Regions from separate parts of the Bacillus sp. CPT56D-587-MTF genome, predicted to be linked through region 1. Evidence: riboswitches for the same ligand, from Rfam matches in the RefSeq annotation. Region 1 holds a riboswitch; each other region holds the start of a gene.
The links. A riboswitch is a leader RNA that binds a small molecule or an ion and turns the genes downstream of it on or off. The one in region 1 is predicted to bind cyclic di-GMP.
Positions count from the first base shown of each region.

Region 2: another riboswitch for cyclic di-GMP. It lies ahead of AC3WVZ_RS29150 (methyl-accepting chemotaxis protein); the one in region 1 lies ahead of AC3WVZ_RS22800 (WxL domain-containing protein).
Region 3: another riboswitch for cyclic di-GMP. It lies ahead of AC3WVZ_RS03820 (SpaA isopeptide-forming pilin-related protein); the one in region 1 lies ahead of AC3WVZ_RS22800 (WxL domain-containing protein).

Region 1 covers NZ_JBYTEF010000001.1:4,416,585-4,424,278, forward strand. Annotated here, with positions in the region: gene AC3WVZ_RS22775 (WxL domain-containing protein) at 1-643, opposite strand, end outside; partial or broken gene AC3WVZ_RS22780 (WxL domain-containing protein) at 705-1,432, opposite strand; gene AC3WVZ_RS22785 (EF2685/EF0750 family sortase-dependent surface protein) at 1,469-1,786, opposite strand; partial or broken gene AC3WVZ_RS22790 (WxL domain-containing protein) at 1,826-2,797, opposite strand; gene AC3WVZ_RS22795 (IS6 family transposase) at 2,892-3,599, shown strand; partial or broken gene AC3WVZ_RS22800 (WxL domain-containing protein) at 3,664-5,283, opposite strand; cyclic di-GMP riboswitch class I at 5,436-5,524, opposite strand; gene AC3WVZ_RS22805 (ATP-binding protein) at 5,771-6,991, opposite strand; gene AC3WVZ_RS22810 (ATP-binding protein) at 6,988-7,694, opposite strand, start outside.
Region 2 covers NZ_JBYTEF010000001.1:5,643,007-5,650,352, forward strand. Annotated here, with positions in the region: gene thiM (hydroxyethylthiazole kinase) at 1-659, shown strand, start outside; gene thiE (thiamine phosphate synthase) at 675-1,334, shown strand; gene AC3WVZ_RS29145 (anaerobic C4-dicarboxylate transporter family protein) at 1,450-2,763, opposite strand; cyclic di-GMP riboswitch class I at 3,045-3,129, shown strand; gene AC3WVZ_RS29150 (methyl-accepting chemotaxis protein) at 3,264-5,006, shown strand; partial or broken gene AC3WVZ_RS29155 (amino acid adenylation domain-containing protein) at 5,143-7,346, shown strand, end outside.
Region 3 covers NZ_JBYTEF010000001.1:713,647-721,340, forward strand. Annotated here, with positions in the region: partial or broken gene ecsC (ecs operon protein EcsC) at 1-241, shown strand, start outside; gene AC3WVZ_RS03780 (YjcZ family sporulation protein) at 282-425, opposite strand; gene AC3WVZ_RS03785 (TetR/AcrR family transcriptional regulator) at 581-1,162, shown strand; gene AC3WVZ_RS03790 (hypothetical protein) at 1,165-1,332, shown strand; gene AC3WVZ_RS03795 (PH domain-containing protein) at 1,412-1,888, shown strand; partial or broken gene AC3WVZ_RS03800 (PH domain-containing protein) at 1,881-3,320, shown strand; gene AC3WVZ_RS03805 (hypothetical protein) at 3,413-3,850, shown strand; gene AC3WVZ_RS03810 (CPCC family cysteine-rich protein) at 3,847-4,113, shown strand; gene AC3WVZ_RS03815 (TetR/AcrR family transcriptional regulator) at 4,452-4,988, shown strand; cyclic di-GMP riboswitch class I at 5,161-5,253, shown strand; partial or broken gene AC3WVZ_RS03820 (SpaA isopeptide-forming pilin-related protein) at 5,313-7,694, shown strand, end outside.

The sequences.
Region 1 (7,694 bases):
ACTCTACGCTTTGTTTCGCTTCTGTTGCATCTTTACCGAACGTATTTACCCACGTACCCATACCTTGGTTTTCTTTTGCATCGATTAAATCAGATGCTGCACCACTTGGATTTAATGTGATAGATTGCTCTGCTGTTGGTGCGTCGCTACCTGCATTTGATTTCAAAGCTGAATTTTTTAATGTTAATGCCGCGCCATCCAACGCTTTATCATCTGCAGTTTTGAATTGACCATTTTGTTTTACTGTTAAATGCCATCCTGCATTTGTACCACGGTTATCTGTTACTTGAACGTAGTTTGGCACGTCAATTACAGAACCGTCTACTTTTTTCTTTACTTTATCTAATTCTGCAAAATAGATTTCGTTATTCCCTGATGCTTTTTGTGTTTTAAAGTTGAAGTTAGATACATAATCAATACTTAGTGGACCATCTGTACCTTTTTTATCTGGATCAACTGGATCTACAGTTTCATCTGGATTCTCTGGATTAACAACATCAATTTTATCTGTATTTTTCTCGAATTTAATGAATGCTTTTGAATCTAATTTCCCGCCATCTTTCTCAGCTGCAAATGCAGACGTCCCTACTGATACTGATGATAATGTTACCGCTCCAATTAATGCTAATTTTGCTAGTTTCATAGTTTTATACTCCTTTATTTTTTAAAATTCATTTATTCTTAATTTTCAATCTTACACAACCTTAGTTTGGTGTATCTTCTAAAGTCCAAGTTAGCTCAGCTGAATATTTCGCACCTTTTTCTTTTGCTGTCGTACCTGGTACGAATAAGCTCACACTCTGTTTACCTTGTTCTGCTCCTTTACCGAATGCAGTGTCCAATCACCCATACCTTTATTCTTTGCGGCAGTAGCAATTTCCACCGCATCTCCACCTGGAGCTAACGTTACTTTATTTTTAAATGTGGTAGGTGCATATTGTGCATCAGTTACAGAATTTACAGCTGGGTTACTTAAGCTTAAAGCTGCATTTGTTAACTCACTATTACCACTTTTAAATTGTGCATTTTGCTTTACTTTCAATTTCCATCCTGCATTTGTACCACGGTTATCTGTTACAGATACGAAGTTAGGTACTTCAACTGTTTTGCTCCCTTGTTTCACTTTGTCCAATTTTGCAAAGTACGTTTGATTATTACCAGAGATAACTTGCTCGCCGAAGTGTAAGTTAGAAACGTAGTTAATACTTAATGGACCTTTTGTTCCTTTTTCATGGTCACCAGGGTTCTCTGGTGTAACTTTTTCATTTGGATTTTCTGGATTATTTGGATCTGTTATGCTTGTATCTTCAATAAACATTACATCTGTTTTAGATTTCATATTTGCTTTTTCTTCCGCAAATGCTGAGGTTCCTACTGCTGCAACTGATGTTAATGATACTGCACCAATTAATGCTAATTTTGCTAGTTTCATATGTACCTTCCCCTTTTCTCTGTTTTCATCTATTTTTTATTTTGAATACACTTGCTTTCCCCTAATTCTTTTGAATACATATAGAGATAAAACAATAGAAAACAATCCTATATATTGTTTGAAGTCCCGTGTCTGGCCTCCTGTTTTCGGTAAATATTTATCTCCATTTTTATTTTTATCAACTGTCTCTTTTTTTGGATTTATCTTTGTCGGATCAGTTGATGTATTTGGTGTATAGCTATTCGAAAATGTAATACCTGCTTTTGAATTCGCACTTGTAGCCGTTACTACATTTGCCATAAGAAACGGCACACATATAAATGTGGAAACGATAATACCAACTATTTTTTTCATTACTCTCTCCTTTCTAAAATTTATATATTTCATATATTTTTAGAGAGGAGCATCGGTTAATGTCCATTCTAGCTGTCCGGAATATTTTGTATTTGCTTTGACATTCGGCCCTGGTTTTACTTGTAAATGAATTCCCTCGTTTTCCTTCCAATTTAGTGAAACCTCCTCGTCGTTTTTAGAAGTATACGAGAATGCTTCTATACTAGAAGTACTTAAAGGTGTATCCTTTCCATTTCGTTTGTAAATCAATGCTCCTGTCAATGTGTCATTTTTTGCTGAAGTTAATGGTGTGATTTCCTTTACATATACACTCCATTTTTGCTTTTTAACACGATCATCGGTTACCTTTAAAGGATTTGAGATCGCTTTCGGTGCGTATGTCGTTGTTTTCGATGGAATTGTTAAATCTCCAAAGGTAATTTCTTTTGGTACGTCTACTAACTTTAAAGTTCCATCAACAACAGTAACTGGAACTTGAATTTCCGCTTGTACACCTTGCTTCGTTTCAATTACAACCGTTACAGTATGATTCCCTATTATTTTGGTATCCGGAATATTGATTAACTTCACTACTGATATTGGTTTATCTACATCCAAATTCGTATCTACAGATAAATCTGTCACAAATTTAGAAATATCCATTTTTGTTAAATCTGTTCCTTGCACTACTTTTTGTGGGACTGATTTCCCAATTGGAATACCTTTATACCTTATTTTTGCGATTCCATCTCGATTACTATCTTGCCCATTCTTATCGCCATCTAAATAATTTTTAGCTGACACCGGTATTTCAAGATAACCACCTTTGTAATATTTCATTACATCGGCACCTTTTACAGGAGAACCTGTAATTGTCATCTCGTAAATTTTCCCGTTGAATTCTTCTGTTTTTAGCGCATTTTCTTTCGCAACTGCAGTGACTTTATTGTTTTTCCTACTAATATCAAAGAAGCTACTTACATCATCTCCACTCTCCACATCTTGAATGGAAACATCATTCACAGTAAAATCCAGGGTTCTGGTGCAAAAAAGCGAAATGATTTGAAAATGCTCTTTCAAACTTGGCAATACTGGTGCTATTACTAAAAAAAGGTGTGTGATCAGTATGGAAAAAGAAAATATATTCAAATGGAAACAGTATCAGCCTGATATCATTGTATTAACCGTACGTTGGTACCTGCGGTACAACTTAAGTCTTCGTGATTTAGTGGAAATGATGGAGGAAAGAGGATTATTCTTAGTACATACAACAATTATGCGATGGGTGCATCAATATGGACCAGAATTAAATGAGCGTATTCGAAAACATTTGAAACCAACCAATGATTCTTGGCGTGTGGATGAAACATACATCAAAATCAAAGGAGAGAAAATGTACTTATATCGCGCGATTGATTCTGAAGGAAACACGATTGATTTTTATTTAAGTCGTAAAAGAGATGCGAAGGCTGCCAAACGTTTTCTAAAGAAAGCCTTGGCTTCTGTTCATGCCACAAAACCTCGTTCGATAACTGCTGATGGCGATAAAGCCTATCCTGTTGCAGTACGTGAACTAAAGGAAGAAAAGTGTATACCACACGGTATACCACTTCGTGTAAAAAAATACTTAAACAATATCATTGAGCAAGATCATCGGTTTATCAAAAAACGGATTCGGAATATGCTAGGATTGAAATCATTCCCTACAGCTATAAAAATGATTACTGGAATAGAAGCTATGCATATGATCAAAAAAGGACAAACTCTCCAAGGGGAGAAGTCTGTCCAAAAGCAGATATATCTTATCAATGAACTCTTTGGTTTAACAGCATAAAGTTCCATTCCGTTAGGAATCTTCTATTCTTTTTTCACATTCCACTATTGTTGCACCAGAACCTAAAATCCTTATTCACTTCACTTTCTAATACAAAAGATTTCGCATAGTGAATATCTTTCGATTGAGCAGGCATATTTTGATATACCTTATAAGAAAGTTGACGGGAATTATCTTCCACAATATCTCCTATTACACTTGGAGCTGGAATTTCAATTTGTGTGATCGCTAATTGGTCGTATGCTACATTAACACCTGAAGCATTTAATCTAACTTCTAGCGGTAATTCTGTTAAATTATCAAATGTAATTGTCATATCTGCTTCTGGAGTAGCTACTGGGCCTGCTGTTCCAGAAAACTCTATTTTATTATTCCCTTTATCTTGATACCTAATTGAACTCGTATCATACACGTATAAATTCGTTAAATGACTACCATCATTACGCAACGTAACATTTTTATAACTATTTATCCTTTTAAAATTCCACATTGCCGTTAATGGTACTTTTTTACTTGTTCCGTGCTCATAAAATTCAAAGGAAGCATTATAAGTTTGTCCTGCCCTTCCGTTCCCATATAATTGTAAAAAGTTTTTTGCATCACCTTTAGTTATTGGTGTTTTAACATCTACAGATGAAGCTGTCATAGATTGAATATTAATACGGACATCAATCCATTTCCCTTGATATTCACCAGCTTTTTTTACTAATACGTACTGTTCTCTATTTGAATTTCTAAATGTATATTGACTTTGACCAGTTCTGTCATCGCTACTACCCTTTACCTCATATGTTACTTGTGGGCTCCAAACAAATCTAAAAGCATATTTACCCGAGATAGAAGGCCCTTCACCTGTTCTATTATTTATTACCTTTACATTTGGATATTTAAGAATACTTGTAACAGGACTAGCAGCTAGTAGAGATTGGCTCTTTAATACCTTCTCAGCTTGAATAGCAGGTAATTCCTGATTATTTTCGTTGACCTTATTGCTCTCTTTTAATTCATTTTCCTTTGATACGAGTTCTTCATTAACCTTTTCTTTCGCTAAAGTCTTCGTTTCTTTTGGAATTTCAGCATTAGTAGCATTTATTTCTTGTTTTTTATTTTCTTCCGATACTTTCACTTTTTCACTGATTTCTTTTTTCACAACTTCCTCTGAAACCTTTGGATTTTCATCAGAAATAGCTACATGTAAAGCCTCTTTTTTCTCTCCAACATGCAGAGAAGGAGATTCAATTTTCTTTTCATTCCCTTCAAACTTCACCATCGGTTCAAATTTGTACTCTCCAGCTTTTTTCATTTGAATGACTACATATACGTCACCGATAGAATGACTTTGTTCATTCTTTTCAATTTTTACAATGTGATCTTCTGTTACTGAAATGTTTTGAATCGCTTTATTGTTTTCATTCATTTTTTTCGTTTCTGCTTCATTAAACAGCTGCTCATTAGATAATTTCAGCTCGATATTAGCATCTTGTTTATTTGTATTTGTAATCTTTAATACTACATTTTCATCAACTTTTATTTCTTGTTTATCCATATGAACGATAAAACGTCCTTGCTCGTCGTTTGTAACCGCATAAACTTTCGTTGCAGAGTAGTCTAGCACACCAACTTGTGTAAATAATATTCCTCCAGCGAGAAGTATACGCCCAAATTTCCCTATTTGTTTTTGCAATGTACTTCCCTCCCTCGCTTCCTATATACTGAATATTTCGAACATTAAATTTATTTTCTAGCTAAATTTACAATCATAGTGTATATTCCTAGAAAATAAAAAGCCTGGTTGCCTTTTCGATTTTCATACATCACAACATGTGTGAAAATCCAAACTGCAACCAGACTATCATAGTAATTTTCATTACCTTAGACTCTTAGCTTTGCGACCTATCCTTTCGAATAGTGTGCCAAATATAGGTATTTATTTATCGTGTTTTGAATATACCATTAAAACCCAAAAAAGAAAATAGTTTTTTTAGAAAAAAACTATTAATTTTTATAATCTGATTTTTTTCTAGGAAATCCATATTGAAAACTTTCAAAAAACATTTTGATGCTAGAAACACATCATACATTCTTTATCGATAAAATGAGATTTTTACCATACACAAATAGCGAGATAAAATAAAAAAACATCACTTCCAAATAAGTGATGTTTTTTGTAGTTAATGCAGTGGTAACATAACTTCAACCGTCGTTCCAACCCCAACTTCACTTTCAAAACTTATTTTACCGTTGTGGTCTTTAATAATTTTTTCTGTAACTACTAAACCTAGACCAGTTCCTGTTTCTTTCGTTGTATAAAAGGCTTCATTTAATTTTGGAATTTTATCTTTCGGAATGCCGCATCCCTCATCTTTCACTTGAACGATGATTCCATCTTTTACAGTAACTTTAATCGTAATTGTTCCGCCAACTGACATTGCTTCAATTGCATTTTTGATTAAATTAAAAAAGACCTGTTTTAATCGTTTTTCATCACATGTAATTGATGGTAAGTCTTTACTGTAAATACCTTGTATGTAAACTCCTTGTTTTAAAGCTGGCTTTTCCATAACTCGAATAACATAAGAAATAATTTCTTGTATGTTATGAGTTTCTGATTCTAGTGATTTAGATTTCTCAAATCCACTAAGTTCTGTAGCAATTATATGAATCCGATCTACTTCTTGTTTCATAATATCACTATAAATTTTATCCTCTGGATGCTTGTCTGCTTGTTTATTCACAAGTTTTTTTAAGTTTGCTAAAGGTCTTCTAATCTTATAACCAATAACCGTTGCCATCTTTCCAACAGCTGCTAGTTTTTCTGTCTGTTTTATTTCTTTGTCCATCATCTCAAGCGTACGAACGTAAGACTGAACCCTTAAAAATATAATCCAACATATGATAGTAAATACGCTATATAATGCCATTGGGATTAAAACGAGAGAAGATTGAATAATGATTCCTGTAAGAGCATACTTTCCGATAAGTATCGCTGGAACTAACCAGAAATATCTTTTATTCACAAAGATTGGTGCAAACAAAATAAAAAATCCTTCTACTATATTTCCACCGTCAAATTCTGCATCGCTACCATAATAAATCATAATGTTATGGATACAATCTAATACATTATAGCCAATTAGAATAATATACTTTACCGCAAAAGCATTCTTCCATTTCATAAAGTATATTCCAATGCAAAACAATACCACCATCAAAAAGTAAAGCCATAAACCTAAACCATCTTCAAACTCTCCTACACCTTCTTGCTCTCCACCGATTAATGGTACGATAAATTCATAGGCAAGATCATATACAAAAAATATAATAAAAAATAAACTTAAAAATGCTTTCAGCGCCTTTATTTCTTCATTTTTAAATATATAGCCTTTATTCATATGGTAACTCCTAGCTTTTCTTCCACTTGGATTTCAGTATTTCCACACTTCCTTGGGAGAATGATGTCTATTCTCGTTCCAGTATCTTTTTCACTTGAAATATGCAACTCACCAAGGTGCTCGGCGACAATTCGATTCGCTACCGTCAGTCCCAGACCAATTTTATCTTGTTTCGTTGTATAAAAGGCCTCTGTAACACGGGGTAAGTTTTCTTGCTTAATACCATGACCATTATCGATCACACTGATCATTACATATTCTTTCCCTTTATTTTCTAATTGTAAATGTAATATACCACCTTGTCCCATTGCCTCTAAAGCATTTTTTATCGTATATAAAAAGACTCCTCTTATTTTTCGTTCATCACATTCAACTTCTATTGTTTTTTCTTCCACATTAGAAATAAACTGAATGTTTAATTCATCTATTTTTTCAAGAAGACTTGTTATTACTTGTAATACAATTTTTCCTACATCATGTTTCTTATAAATAGAAGGTTTGCATGTAGCAACTTCCATTAACTCACTTATCATATTATTCATATTTTCTATTTCAAAAATCATACGTTTATAAATAGGATCCTCTTCATGCTTCTCTCGTTGTAATTGCGTAAATCCTTTTAATGAAGCAAGTGGATTTTTAATTTCATGTCCAACCGTCGCTGCCATTTTTCCGATTACTGCTAATTTCTGTGATTCACTAG
Region 2 (7,346 bases), 1.2 Mb from region 1:
AAGTAGCAGAAATGGCTAGCATTGCTGGAGCGTTAGTATTAAATATGGGGACACTTCGTCCTGAAGAAGTAGAAGCGATGTTACTCGCGGGTAAATCAGCAAATGCGAACAATGTGCCAGTACTATTTGATCCAGTTGGTGCAGGAGCAACTTCGTACCGAACAGAAGTTGCGAGACATATTCCGGCTGAAATTGAGTTAGCAATTATCCGCGGAAATGCAGCTGAAATAGCAAATGTTATTAATGAGAAATGGGAAATTAAAGGGGTAGACGCTGGTACTGGAAATGGAAATGTTGTAAGTATTGCAAGGCAGGCAGCAGATGAACTAAATACAGTTGCGGTCATTACTGGAAAAGAAGATGTTGTTACAGATGGAGAGAGAACTATTGTTATTCGAAATGGTCACCCTATTTTAACGAAAGTTACGGGAACAGGTTGTTTACTAACTTCTGTAATAGGAGCATTTGTAGCAGTGGAAAAAGATTATGTAAAAGCAGCAGTAGCAGCATTAACGTTTTATGGTGTAGCTTCGGAACTGGCAGCTGCTAAGACCGTGGAAAAGGGACCTGGTAGTTTCCAAATTGAATTTTTAAATCAGTTAGCGAATACTACTTCTGGTGATATTGAGAAGTATGGAAAGATTGAGGAGTTAGAGTAAGAGGGAGTGAAAGAAATGGCACGCATTGAAATAGATAAAATGTCTAAGCTATTGCAAGTGTATTTTATTATGGGAAGTAATAACTGCACAAGGGATCCTTTAGCTGTATTGAAAGAAGCGTTAGATGGTGGAGTGACAATTTTTCAGTTTCGCGAGAAGGGGGAAGGTTCTTTAATCGGAGAAGATAGAGTGCGCTTTGCAAAAGAATTGCAGACGCTTTGTAAGGAATATAGCGTTCCTTTCATTGTAAATGATGATGTAGAATTAGCCATTGAATTAGATGCAGATGGTGTTCATGTAGGACAAGATGATGAAGGAATTACATCTGTTCGTGAAAAAATGGGAGATAAAATTATCGGCGTATCTGCTCATACAATTGAAGAAGCACGCTTTGCAATCGAAAATGGAGCAGATTATTTAGGCGTTGGACCTATTTTCCCAACGAGTACGAAAAAAGATACGAAAGCGGTTCAAGGAACGAAAGGATTAGCCTATTTTAGAGAACAAGGAATTACAGTGCCAATCGTTGGTATTGGTGGGATTACAATTGAAAATACAGCGGCAGTTATAGAAGCGGGTGCGGACGGTGTTTCAGTTATTTCAGCAATTAGTTTAGCTGAATCGGCGTATGAAAGTACGAGAAAATTAGCTGAAGAAGTAAAGAGAAGTTTGTAGGGAAGGACGTGTAGCATTTCAAGTGCTGCATGGAGAAATAGACTGCCCCAAAATTTAAACAAACATTTGATTAAAAAAGCACAAACCTTTTTAAATAAAGGTTTGTGCTTTTTCTTTAAAACATAATTGAAATTAAGAGCATTCCAATTCCGATAGAAGTGAATGTTGCGATTAGACCTGGAATCATAAAGCTATGATTTAAAACATATTTTCCAATGCCAGTTGTACCAGTACGATCAAAGTTAATGGCAGCAACGATTGTGCCGTAGTTTGGAATGAAGAAATATCCGTTTACTGCAGGGAACATCGCAATCAGTAGCGCTGGTGGAATACCAAGGGATAGTCCAAGTGGCATTAAGGCACGAACAGTTGCTGCTTGGCTGTACAGTAAAATAGATAGAATGAATAGTGCGATGGCAAATAGCCAAGGTGCACTTGTTACTAAATGCTGAATGGATCCTTGAATCATATTTAAGTTTCCATTAAAGAAAGTATCTCCCATCCAAGCGATACCGAAAATAGCAACAACTGCTGTTGCCCCCGCTTTAAAGACGTTACCAGACACAATGCTTTCTACATTTGGTTTACAGAAAATAATAATAAGAGCCGCGATAGTTAACATAACCATCTCAATTGTATTCGGCATGGAAAGACGGGCTAACTTCCCATCAACTATCCATCCTGGACGAAGTGCTTCAAATGAACCAAGAAGTACAACAAGGAAGGTTCCTACAAGGAAAAGGATAACTGATAATTTTGCGCCCTTTACACCTACAAATTCTTTTTTCTCTTCAAGCTTAGGAATCATTCCTTCTTTTAATCGTTTTAAGTATTCAGGGTCTTCATTTAATTCTTTTCCCATCTTACTAGCAACGAATGCTGCTAACATACAAGCAATGAAAGTGGAAGGAATACTCACTTTTAAAATATCTAATAAAGTGATTTTATAGTCAGCTAACATTGCTAAAAGAGCAACTGTGGCAGCTGAAATTGGACTAGCTGTAATTGCTTGTTGAGAAGCGATTACGGCAATCGACATTGGGCGTTCCGGTCTAATCCCTGATTCACGAGAGACTTCTGCAATAACAGGAAGTACAGAATAGGCAACGTGACCAGTACCTGCACATAGTGTGAATAAATAAGTAACAATTGGAGCAAAAAAAGTAATACGCTTTGGATTTTTTCGTAATGCCTTTTCAGCTAGATGAACAAGATAGTCCATTCCTCCAGCAGCTTGCAAAGCACCAGCAGCTGTAATTACTGCCAAAATCATAAGCATTACATCGATAGGAGGCGCGGTTGGTTGTAGGTGGAAGACAAAAACGAGTATTGCCATACCAACTCCACCCATTACTCCTAAACCAACTCCGCCTAGGCGTGCACCAATAAAAATACAGAGTAACAAGGTAAGAAATTGTAGCCAAAACATGATAAACTACCTCCGAAATTCATTAGTTAAGATATATTCGAATAGTTTAATTTGAATGAAAATTAAATAAATACCCGAAGAAATCCTTGTTATTTATACATTTTTTATTATATAACACAAAAAAAGTAACATTCACGTACTTTTTGAAATTATTTCAAAAAAGCAATGCATTAAAAATTGTATTTATATCTCTAAATAAGTAGACATTTTGATTTATATGTTGTAATCTTTGAAAGAGAATAAATTAATTCTCATAGAACTCCCATATCGTTCAACTCGTTCAGCGAGAAAGGCAAACTGATGGAAACATGAGGACGCAAAACTACAGGAGCTAAGGTCGAAAGGCTACGCTAGCCAGTTACCGGACGGATAGGGTTGGTCTTGGCCAATGCTTTTACATTGGCTTTTTTTTATTCTCGAACATATTGAGAAACATTTTCAAACAAAATATCCATATATTTTGTTTTTTTGTTTGTGTTGATTAAGGAAGGTGGATATTAATGAAAAAATATTGGCATAAGTTATCGTTCCTTCAAAAGAACGTCTTATTAACCGTATTAGTTATTTTGACACTTGTTGGAAGTATGGGTGCATTAAGTTTCAATATGTTTCAAAATAGTATGATGTCTTTATTTGAAAGGCAGTCTATTGAAACAGGAGAAATAGTATTGAAAAAACTGGATGTAGAATTAGTTAGAGACATGGCGAAAGATCCTACAGCCGAAAAAGTGAAAAAAGAAAAGTTAACAGAGAAATTAGATGAAGTATCAAAAGAATTGAAAAGCGTTGGACAAACGTATGTTACAGGAGCAAAGCCGAATGAAAAGCGAGAATTACAACTCGTTGGTTTGACTACAGAGTTAACAAATGCGTTTCCTATAAAGCCGGGAGATTATTATGAACAACCCGCTCATTGGATGAAGGCATACGATAAAGTGATTGATACGAAAAAGGCTCAAATGACAGAAGTATATGAAGATGAAATAGGTTCGTGGGTGACAATATTAGAACCAATTACAGATGGAGAAAACAATATTATTGCAATTGTTGCCGCTGACTTAGATGCTTCCATTGTTCCTATTACAAAAGAGAAGTTTATGATACAGGGTTTACTCTTTATCATTATTTCATTAGCAATTGCGACTATTACTCAATTCTTTATCGTGCGTCACTCGCTAGCTCCATTAAAAGATTTACGAGAAGGGTTACGTAAAATTGGTGAAGGTGACTTGAGTATTAAATTAAAAGAAAGACCAGATGATATTGGAATTATTAATGTTTATTTCAATAACACGATTGAAAAGTTTAAAGGGATTATAGATAAAGTAAGGCAAACTGCTGAGCAAGTTTCTTCTTCTTCACAAGAATTGTCGGCGAGTACAGAGGAAAACAGCATGGCAGTTCAAGAGATTGCAAGTTCTATTGAAGGTTTAAGAGTCGGGGCACAGTCTCAAAAAACTTCAGTACAACAATGTTTAGGGATTGTACATGGAATGGAAGATAAGGTAGAAGAGATAACTGGGGCTGCGAAACAAGTTGCGGTTGCTTCTGAAGGTATGGAGCAACATTCAATTGAAGGTAATGAAGTGATTGGACAAATTATTAATCAAATGAGTTTAATCCAAAATGCAGTACAAGATTTATCTTCCATCATTTATTCGTTAGAAACAAGGTCAAAAGAAATTAGTGATATCGTAACTGTAATTACAGGCATTTCAAATCAAACAAATTTATTAGCTTTAAATGCTTCTATTGAGGCTTCACGTGCTGGAGCAGCTGGAAGAGGGTTTGCAGTTGTTGCTGATGAAGTACGAAAATTAGCAGAACAGACGGAAGCGTCTGCTAAAGATATAGCGAAATTAATTGGTGAAACACAAGCTGAGACAGAAGATGCTGTAGTTTCCATGCAAAAAGGTTCAAAAGAAGTAGAAACTGGAATTTCGCTTGTTCAAAGTAGCGGAGATTTCTTTGAAAAAATCTCAAAATCAGCGCAATCTGTTACAGATCAAGTAAAAGCTGTTTCTGGTAATTCGAGTGATATTTTACAAAATAGCCAGAATATTGGTCAAGTCGTAAATGAATTATCACATATTGCAAATACTTATGCCAACAGCAGTAGTAATGTTGAAGAAAGCATGAAAGAGCAAGAAATATCAGTACAAGATATTGCAGAATTAGCGACTTCTTTAAGTTGGCTCTCTCAGGAATTACAAGAGCTTATTGGTGAGTTTAAAAGCGAATAAGGAGAAAGTTCAATTCTAATCAAGGGCGTATCTCCGCTACTGATTATGAATTGAACGAATCTGCCCTTTAATAAGGGATAAAAAAGGTGTGAATTTTCACACCTTTTTTATATTTAAGAGAGGAATTTACATAAATATGAAATTAGCAATTTCTTATAGTGAGATGGTAAAAGAATTTTTAGGAAAAGTAGAAGGAAGTATTAAAATACCTAAAGATGTGCAAGGAACAGAACTTAGGATAAAAAGGAAAACGGAACTGTTTTCAAATTTGACTCACATTGTAGATTTAATAGGAGCGACTGCAACGTGGTTATATCATATTTCTAAAGAAAAACATATTGTCGTGCTTTATCATGTAAGAGGAAGTTTATTTCCGATTACTATTGAAGTTTCTAATTTTCTCTCCTATGAAAGTTTAAATTTACAAATTGAAGAGCAACTGGAGCAAATTAAAGAAATGAATGAGGAAGAAATAGAAGAGTTTCAAAACGGTAATACGTTATATGAAATGTCACCTATTATTATTGGTGAAACATATTATGAGCTAAAAGACACGAATACATTACAATTTGTATTTAGTAAAAATATGCAAAGTGTAGAAATAATATTTAATAGTGTTAATTGGAAAGAGACAACAATTACTCGTTATGCACAACAAATACAAGGTGTTTTAATTAATAAATCACAAAATAATAATAATCATATAAATAATTTTAATGTTATTACAGAGGCCGAGATGGCACTTTATAGTCAAGTGAATGATACGACAGCAGTATATCCTGAGAAAAGTATCGTCGATATGTTCTATAATACTGTTACTCAATTTCCAAATCGTATAGCTTTATCTTCAAGGGAAGGTACTTTAACTTATGAGGAGCTAAATAAAAAAAGTAATCAAATAGCTCATATGTTAATTAAAAACGGCGTCCAATTAGGAGACTATGTTGGAATATTTATGAAACGTAGCATAGACACAGTAGTAAGTATGGTAGCTATATTAAAAGCTGGTGCAGCGTATGTTCCGATTGATCCAGATTATCCGGAAAGTAGAATACAGTACATTATTCAAGATAGCCAAGCGAAAGTTATATTGATGAAAGAGACGCCTATAACATGTGATGGGGTTCAAACAGTTTCAATGTATGATAGTGAAACTTATGAAGATACAGATGTAAAGTTGTCTATTCATTGTGATGATGTAGCTTATATGATTTATACATCTGGTTCAACAGGGAATCCAAAGGGAACGATGTTAGCTCATAGAGGCGTTGTTAATCTGTATACTTGGATGAAAAAGCAATATGAATTGACAGAAGAGGATGTATTTGCCCAATTTCCTTCCTTTAGTTTCGATGCTTCTGTATGGGAGTCATTTGCTTCTTTATTCTGTGGAGGAAACTTATATGTACTATTAGAGGAAGAGCGATTGTCTGTAGAAGCATTTGCAAATGCAATCTATAAAGTGAAAGCAACTTCAATCTTGGCATTAGCAACAATTTTTGTTCGACAAGTAGCAACTTATTTAGCAGAAGAAGATATATATAAGCTAGCTTCCCTAAAAAGAATTGCGATTGGCGGTGAAATGTTGCCTGTAGAGGTTATTAAATTGTGGAGAGAAAGAATAGGTACAAATGTTGAAATTCATAATGTATACGGACCGACAGAATGTACTGTAGTGACGACAACCTATAAAATACCTAGTCAGTTAAATGAGGATGTTGCGAGTATTCCCATTGGTAAACCATGTGCTAATTATCAAGTTATGATTTTGGATGAGAATATGAATCTTTGTCCAATTGGTGTACCTGGTGAATTATATATAGATTCAGTGGGATTAGCAAAAGGGTATTTTAATAAGCCTAATAAAACAATTGAAGCTTTTATTCCGAACCCTTTTAATCCTATAGTTAATATATATAAAACAGATGATATCGTTAAGTTGCTAGAGGATGGAAATATAGAGTTTTTACATCGGAAAGATGATCAAGTAAAAATTAGAGGACATCGTATTGAACTAGGCGAAATCCAAAGTAAAATTTCTCAAAATCATAATATAAAAGAAAATGCTGTTTTTGCTAAGAAGAGTAAGGAAGGTAGCCAATATTTAATCGCGTTCTATACAACTTTAAATAAAAAAGAAATACCAGAATTAGTTTATCAGTTACAAGAGCAATTACCAGATTATATGGTGCCATCTAAACTAATTTATATTAATGAATTACCACTTACACCTAATAAAAAGATTGATGTTAAGAAGTTAGCTCAGTTAGAAGAAAAGTATGAACCGGTTCGGCTACAAGAATATGTTGCACCTTCTAATAAAGCAGAAAAACAAATAGC
Region 3 (7,694 bases), 3.7 Mb from region 1:
TGATGATCACAGAAAAGAAATATGGAAAGCAATCGAAACGTGGGATACAGAAAAAGAAAATCATATGGACTGGGAAAAGTTCCAAACAGAGTACCGAGACTATATTGATTTAGCGAAAATGCTTCAGCTCGTACCAGTAATCGGTGCCCCAGTCGGCGCATATGCGAACTATCAATTACTGCAAAGGCTTGGAGAAGTGACGATGAATTGCTATCGTATGCGATTGCTGAATAGGGATTAAAAACAAGGCGTCCTACATATGTAATGTAGGACGCCTTTTCTTAGAAGCTAAGTCCGATATAGCTAATTCCAACTATAATCAATACGATAAAAAGTACAATGATTAATGAAAATCCGCTCTTACCAGCTTGTCCCGCTTCACCGCCGCCATTACCACCACTACCGCCATTACCACCAAGTCTCATATGATATCCTCCTTATTGTTATATGTTGCTTTTACTTTATAACTTTCTGTATTTTCCAATAAATACCTTCTGTAGTGCTAACTAAATTGAAAATCATTTCGTTTTGTTTTATAATTTACTTACCGAACGGTAAGTAAAAATAAGTGAGGTACAGTATGACGAAGAATTTACAAACATCGCAGAACATTGTAGAGGCATCATTTAAACTTATGGCAGAACACGGCATTGAGAAGATGAGTCTTTCCATGATTGCGAAAGAGGTAGGTATTTCAAAACCGGCTATTTACTATCATTTTTCTTCTAAAGAAGCGTTAGTTGATTTTTTATTTGAAGAGATTTTTTCTGATTATCATTTTACAAAGTACTTTAATGAAGAGCGGTATACGAAAGAAAACTTTGCAGAAAAGCTAATCGCAGATGGTTTACATATGCTCTCTGAGTATGAAGGGCAAGAAGGAATACTACGCGTTATCAATGAATTTATCGTAACTGCATCACGAAATGAAAAGTATCAGAAACGTTTATTTGAAATACAAGAGGATTTTTTGCATGGTTTCCACGATTTATTGAAGAAAGGCGCGAGACTGGGCGTTGTGTCACAACATGAAACGGAAGAAAATGCTCATACGCTAGCGCTTGTGATCGATAATATGAGCAACTATATGCTCATGGGATTCCAGTTAAAGTATAAAGAAATTTGGATTCGAAATGTGAAAAACGTAATGAAGGAGGAGTAAAAATGAAAATGCAAAAAAACTGGTGGCTCGGTTTTCTTGGATTTATTGGGGTTTATAAAATACCAGGTATGATTGAAGCTTTTCAAGCGGATGGAAATTGGATGAAGTTAATCGGTTTCATTTGGCTACTTTGGTTCGGATATTTTATTCCTGAGAAGAAAGAAGATTAAATTTCAATTTTCTGTAAAGTTATGTAAAATGTAGATTAAGAGTATTCATATATTAGATTACTAGATTTGGAGTGGTTACATGGATTCATTGAAAAATGAAATTCACCCTGACATGGTCAAGGTGTGGAAAGCGCGTTCTTTAATTGAGCTAGGAATCAGTATTATAGTCATTTTTGCATATCTTTTCTTTATGATTAAGTTTAATTGGTGGGCTTGGATTTTCTATGTGCTCATCGGATTAACAATCGTATATACACCGTTTGATTACTTTACGTTTCCGAAACTACGTCAACGTTATTACAGCTACCAACTAAATGAAGAAGAACTTGAAATTCAGCATGGCCTTTTCGTTGTTAAGCGCGTATTAGTGCCGATGATTCGTGTACAGCACGTAACGATTGAACAAGGGCCAATTATGAGAAAATACGGATTAGCAGAATTACACATTTCAACAGCAGCAACTTCTCATAGCATCCCAGGTTTAACGATGTATGAAGCTGAAATGTTGAAAACGAAAATCGCAGAATTAGCGAAAGTGAGTGATGAGGATGTATAAAAGGCAGCATCCAATCACGATGTTATTAGAGTTAAAAATAACAGACTTTATACCACTCATTATTTTCATGTTTAGCTTAAACGGAAAGTTCCCGTTTTGGTATTTAATTCCCGCTGCATTCGGTTTACTCACCGTCTTTTCAGCGTTTGAAAAATGGTATTACACAACATACTGGGTTGAAAATAACGTATTACATGTGAAACAAGGTCTCTTTGTGAAAAAGGAGAGCTACTTAAATAAAGAACGTGTTCAAACGATTAATACAAGTTCTAACGTACTATATCAAATGCTCGGTTTGAAAAAAATTCAGATTGAAACAGCTGGCGGAGGCGATGAAGCAGAAGTTAGCTTAGCTGGAATTACGGTAGAAGAAGCGACAGAGCTTATCGCAATGTTAAATGAGTCGGCTTCAGAATTGAAAGTAGAAAAAACATTAGAAGAAGTAGAAGTAAAAGAAATTATTACAGAGGAAAAACAAGCGAGAGAATACAAATTAACGTGGAAAGAGATTTTAATAGCCTCTGTTACATCTGGTCAATTTGGATTGTTATTCTCATTAATCTTTTTTGTGTATCACCAAGTAGATGAGTACATTCCGAAATGGATAGAGAATAGCGTAAAGTCGTATGTAATGGAACATGATATATATGGCTGGATTTTGATGATAGCTATTTTGCTCGTCCTTTCGTGGATTATATCGACAATTGGTTATGCGCTAAAACATGGAGATTTTACAGTGAATCGAAGAAATGACGAAGTCCGTATTTCGCAAGGATTACTGGAGAAAAAAGAACTCGTACTAAAATTGCACCGTATTCAAGGGATTACGATAAAAGAAGGTATTTTACGCCAACCGTTCGGTTATTGTGCTGTGCAAGTAGAAGTCATTCAAAGTAAGGGAACGGATGACGAAAAAGAAAAAGTTACACTGCATCCTATCATTCGAAAAGATCGAGTGCAACAGTTACTCACGCATTTACAATTACCATACGAACTGAATGCAAATATTACTTCGTTACCAAAAGCAGCATTGCGCCGTTATCTCATTGATAGTTTCATCTTTTTCGCTATGCTCGCAATCCCGCTTACTGGAATAAGCATATACTTTGAAAAGTATTACATCATGTGGGCATTATTACCGCTCGCAATCCTTATCTTTACACTTGGATACGCAACATTTAAAACAAATGGTTACAGTGTTAACGGAGAACAAATTACACTTGTCTATCGTAGCGTCGGAAAATATACAGGACTTATTAGAAGAAGACACGTCCAATCAATGGAGAAGACATAATCATATTTCCAGCGCCGTGCGGATTTATGTACGTATAAGTTTTCGAGTGCATCATCTAGTTACAAAATAGAGCATACGAGAGTAGAAGATGCGGAGAGAATGCAGGATTGGTATAAGAAGAAGTTAAGTGAGAATTAAGTGGAACGGCTCGTCTTTCGCGGAAGACGGGCTATTTTTTTATGCGAAAATAATGAATAATATATGTAAAGAAAAAAGCGAGGTGAATGAGAGTGAGCAAATTTTTAATACCGTATTCATTTTCTATATTAAGTTTCTTTATTTCAGCAACAGCACTTGATTTATATGATAGGATGGGAAACAATAGTGAGCTGGTTTCGCCGAACATAATTGGAAAGATAATTCAATCTACTGCGCAAATGGGAGTCCTTACATTGTATTTCGGAGTACCTATTATTTTAGGTGGCTGTCTACTTGGTGAGCTATTGTTTAGAGGTATCATTTTACGATTTAAACTCAGCTATATTATATCTTTATTATTATATCTACTTTTAGCTTTTAGTATTGTTTTCGTAACGGTAGGCATTCCAACTACATATGAAGATTCTAATACATTTTTCATGGGGATAACTATGATTTGTGCTGTGACATTCTTTATGGGCCGGAATATATGGGAGAAAAAAGAAATGAATAATGGAGTAACAGAATGAAATATACATGTCCGTGCTGCGGGTATAGAACAATAGAAGAAGAACCACCAGGTACATATGAAATTTGTAATATATGTTACTGGGAAGATGATGAGGTACAGTTTAACAATCCTGACTTTGAAGGCGGTGCAAATGAAGTCTCGTTAAGACAAGCACAGAAAAATTTTATTGTATTTGGTGCTTGCGAGGAATGTTTTATTGGATTAGTTAGAAAACCGACTAGTGAAGATGTGAAGGATGCTAGTTGGCAGCGAATTTGTTAAGTGAAATGTTATTACTCAATTCAATGGGAGTAATAACATTTTTTATTTAGTGCTGAAAGAATTACTGCCGTCTTATAAGGTAATAAGAAGGACTAAATTGGTAAATTTTATTAATGGATATATTTTCAATAAATACAAAAGTATAGATGTATAGTCAGCTTTGTGTGTTTAATGTTATCATATTGAATGATATGGAAATTTTTAATAGAATAAGTAACTAAAAATTCAAAGGTAATGAAGCTTTTGTTGTATAAAGAAAATACTTAGTAGTAATCAACAATATTAAAAATAAGATTCGTATTTATATAAATTTAGTAGAAATGGGGTTTTAAAAAGGAATGAGTATAAGCATAACGCGGCAAAAGATTTTGGCGGCCGCTTCTCAAATTGTGCAATGTAAAGGGGTTGCTAAATTAACCTTAGAAGCAGTGGCAAAAGAGGCGGGTGTAAGTAAAGGTGGATTATTGTATCACTTTTCAAATAAAGAAGCTTTAATAGAAGGTATGATAGTCAGAGGGGTAGAGGATTATGAAGGGGCCATTTACAATAAAGTTGCGGAAGACGCAGAGAAGAAAGGGAGATGGGTTCGCTCTTTTGTAGAGGAAAGATTAAATAATGAGAGAAGAACAGAAGAGTTATCTAGTAGTATGATGGCAGCATTCATGTTAAAACCTGAATTACTTGAGCCATTACAACAATCATTTCAGCAACTGCAAAAGAATATAGAAAACGATGAGATAGATGCAGTTTGTGCAACAATTATTAGATTAGCAGCAGATGGATTATGGTATTCGGAATATTTAGGGGTTGGAAGACTAAGCCCCGAGTTAAGAGAAAAAGTGATTCAAGCTCTTATTAGAAATTCATATAAATAGAATATACGAACTATATAATGTGAAAATAATTCACCGTTGCTTCTTTAATGTAGTGGTGAATTATTTTTTTTATTAGAAAAATAGAACAATTTTATAGAGTATTGAATTATAACCGTCCAGACGGTATAGTAATATTTGGTTTAAGAGGAAAATGAAACAAAAAAAGAATAAAAGATATTTTTAGCACACTATTCGAAAGGATAGGCCGCAAAGCTTAGAGTCTACGGTAATACATATTGGTTACTAAGATCGTCTGGTTGCACATTTTTGATGCAACCGGACGGTCTTTTTTTGTTATATAAATATAAAAAATAGGAGGGAACTATGCAAATGAAAAGTACTAAAAGACATATTTCAATGGTTTCATTAGTTTTTCTAGTATTATTTTCAGTGCTGAATGTGTGGGCTCCAGTTATTCAAGCTGCTGTGATGAAAAGTCCAGTGGACGAAATTAATATTTCCCGTACTGATGGCACGACATCTGAACCGTATCAAGCCTCAGATGGTATGAAAGTAGAAGTGAAGTGGTCAGCTAAAGAAAAAATAAAAAGTGGAGATCAATTCACAATTGATATGCCAAAAGAGTTTCGAAAAGACCTTATGAATATGAGTTTTCCTTTAAAAGATGCTGAAGGAAAAACAGTTGGTACATGTGAGATGAAAAAGGGTCTATTAACGTGTACTATGGGGGATTACGTAGAAGGAAAGAATAACATTAAAGGTTCTTTATTCGTAGAATTCTACTTTGGTCTAGAAGCATATGATGGTGTTAAAGAAATTCCATTAGAATTTAACGTTGATGGTCAAATCGTCAATAAAGAAGTAAATGTAAGTAATACGACAGAGAGACCGAAGCCACAGCCCAATACAGATAATCTATTGAAATGGGGTTCTTATAATCAAGAAGATCCTTCGATTGCTGATTGGCTTGTATATGTAAATGCAACTGGAACAGAAATGCAAGATCTTAAATTAACAGATACATTAGGACCTGGGCATGAGTTAATTACAGACAGCGTAGTATTAGAAGAGGCTGTATTTGAAGATGGTTATGCACCAACAAATATTAAGCCAGCAGATTTATCTAACATTAAAATTAATGCAACAAAGGCTGGATTTACAATTGAGTTTCCAGACAGTTCAAAAGGTTATATTTTAAGATATAAAACAAAGATTACTAATCCTTCTGCAAAGCCTCATAAAAATACTGTGAAATTAGAAGGTAAAAATATTAAAACTGAAGAAAAAGTAGGACAAGTATTCGTAAGTGGTGGGGGAGGAACCGGTTCAGGTGACGATAATCCACCTAGTATTGAAAAAAATATAGTTGATGAGAATGGCAAGCTTGTAGAGAATGAGCAGCTAACACAAATGGATCAAGTGATTCAATACCAAGTTGGTACACATATACCAAACGATCCTCCTAAATACACATCAATGGTAATTCGTGATGATTTAGAAGATGTTTTAGAAGTATTAGAGGCAAAAGTGTATGATCAAAATGGCCAAGATATTACTTCTAAAGGGACGTTAAAGATAGATAAGCAAAGAAGTGAAGTAACATTTACGTTTGGTGAGAATTTTGACTATAAGTCATATGAAGACCAGAGAATCAATCTTAGTATCAAGGCGAAAATTAAAAATAATGCAGACTTATCTTCTTACGTAGATAAGAAGATTCCTAATAAAGCGGAATTACATTTTGATGATAAAACATTAACATCAAAAGAAGTAACTATTACGCCGCCTGAAGCTCCAAAAGACGGTACAGTATCGATTCATAAAATAGATTCTGAGGATCTGAACAAAGGGTTAAAAGGTGCCGAATTTGAAGTTCGAAATAGTGCAAATGAAGTTGTTGCAAAACTAAAAACGGACGAAAAAGGTTTTTCAGTACCTCAAACTTTAGCTCCTGGAACGTATAAAGTTTATGAAACAGTAGCACCAGAAGGATATCAAAAATTAAAAGAACCAGTAGAGGTTACACTTCAAGCTGGAGAAACAAAAACAATTGAAATTAAAAATACTATGCAAAAGGGTCAAATTGAAGTAAAGAAAATTGATTCGGAAAATGGTGAAAAACCATTAGCAAATGCAGAGTTTGATATAGTAAAAGACGGTATAGTAGTCGAACATATTGTTACAGATAAAGATGGTAAGGCAATCTCTAAACCGTTAGCACCAGGGAAATATATTTTAAAAGAAACGAAAGCGCCTGAAGGCTACCAATTAAAAGAAGCAGAGTTCGAAGTAAATGTAACAGGGGACGGCATATTCCCAATACAAGTGGAAAATGCAATGGTAGACAAAGGTAATATAGAAATTACAAAAGTGGACAAAGAAAACGGAGCAGTATTAGCGGGTGTCGAATTTGAAGTCCAAGATGAGAAAGATGAAGTAGTAAGAAAAGTAGTAACAGATAAAGATGGAAAAGCAAACGTTTCAGATCTATCAGTAGGAAAGTACAAATTAGTAGAGACAAAAAGCTTACCAGGTTATAAAAAGCTAACAGAACCAGTACCATTTGAAATAAAAAAAGGTATGACAAAAGCTTTAGCAATAAAAGTAGAAAATGAGCAGTTAGACAAAGGCTCAGTAGAAATTACAAAAATAGATAAAGATAGCCAAAAAGTACTAGAAGGCGTAGTCTTCGAAGTGCAAGATGAGCAAGGCAAAGTAGTAACAGAAGTAAAAACAGATAAAGAT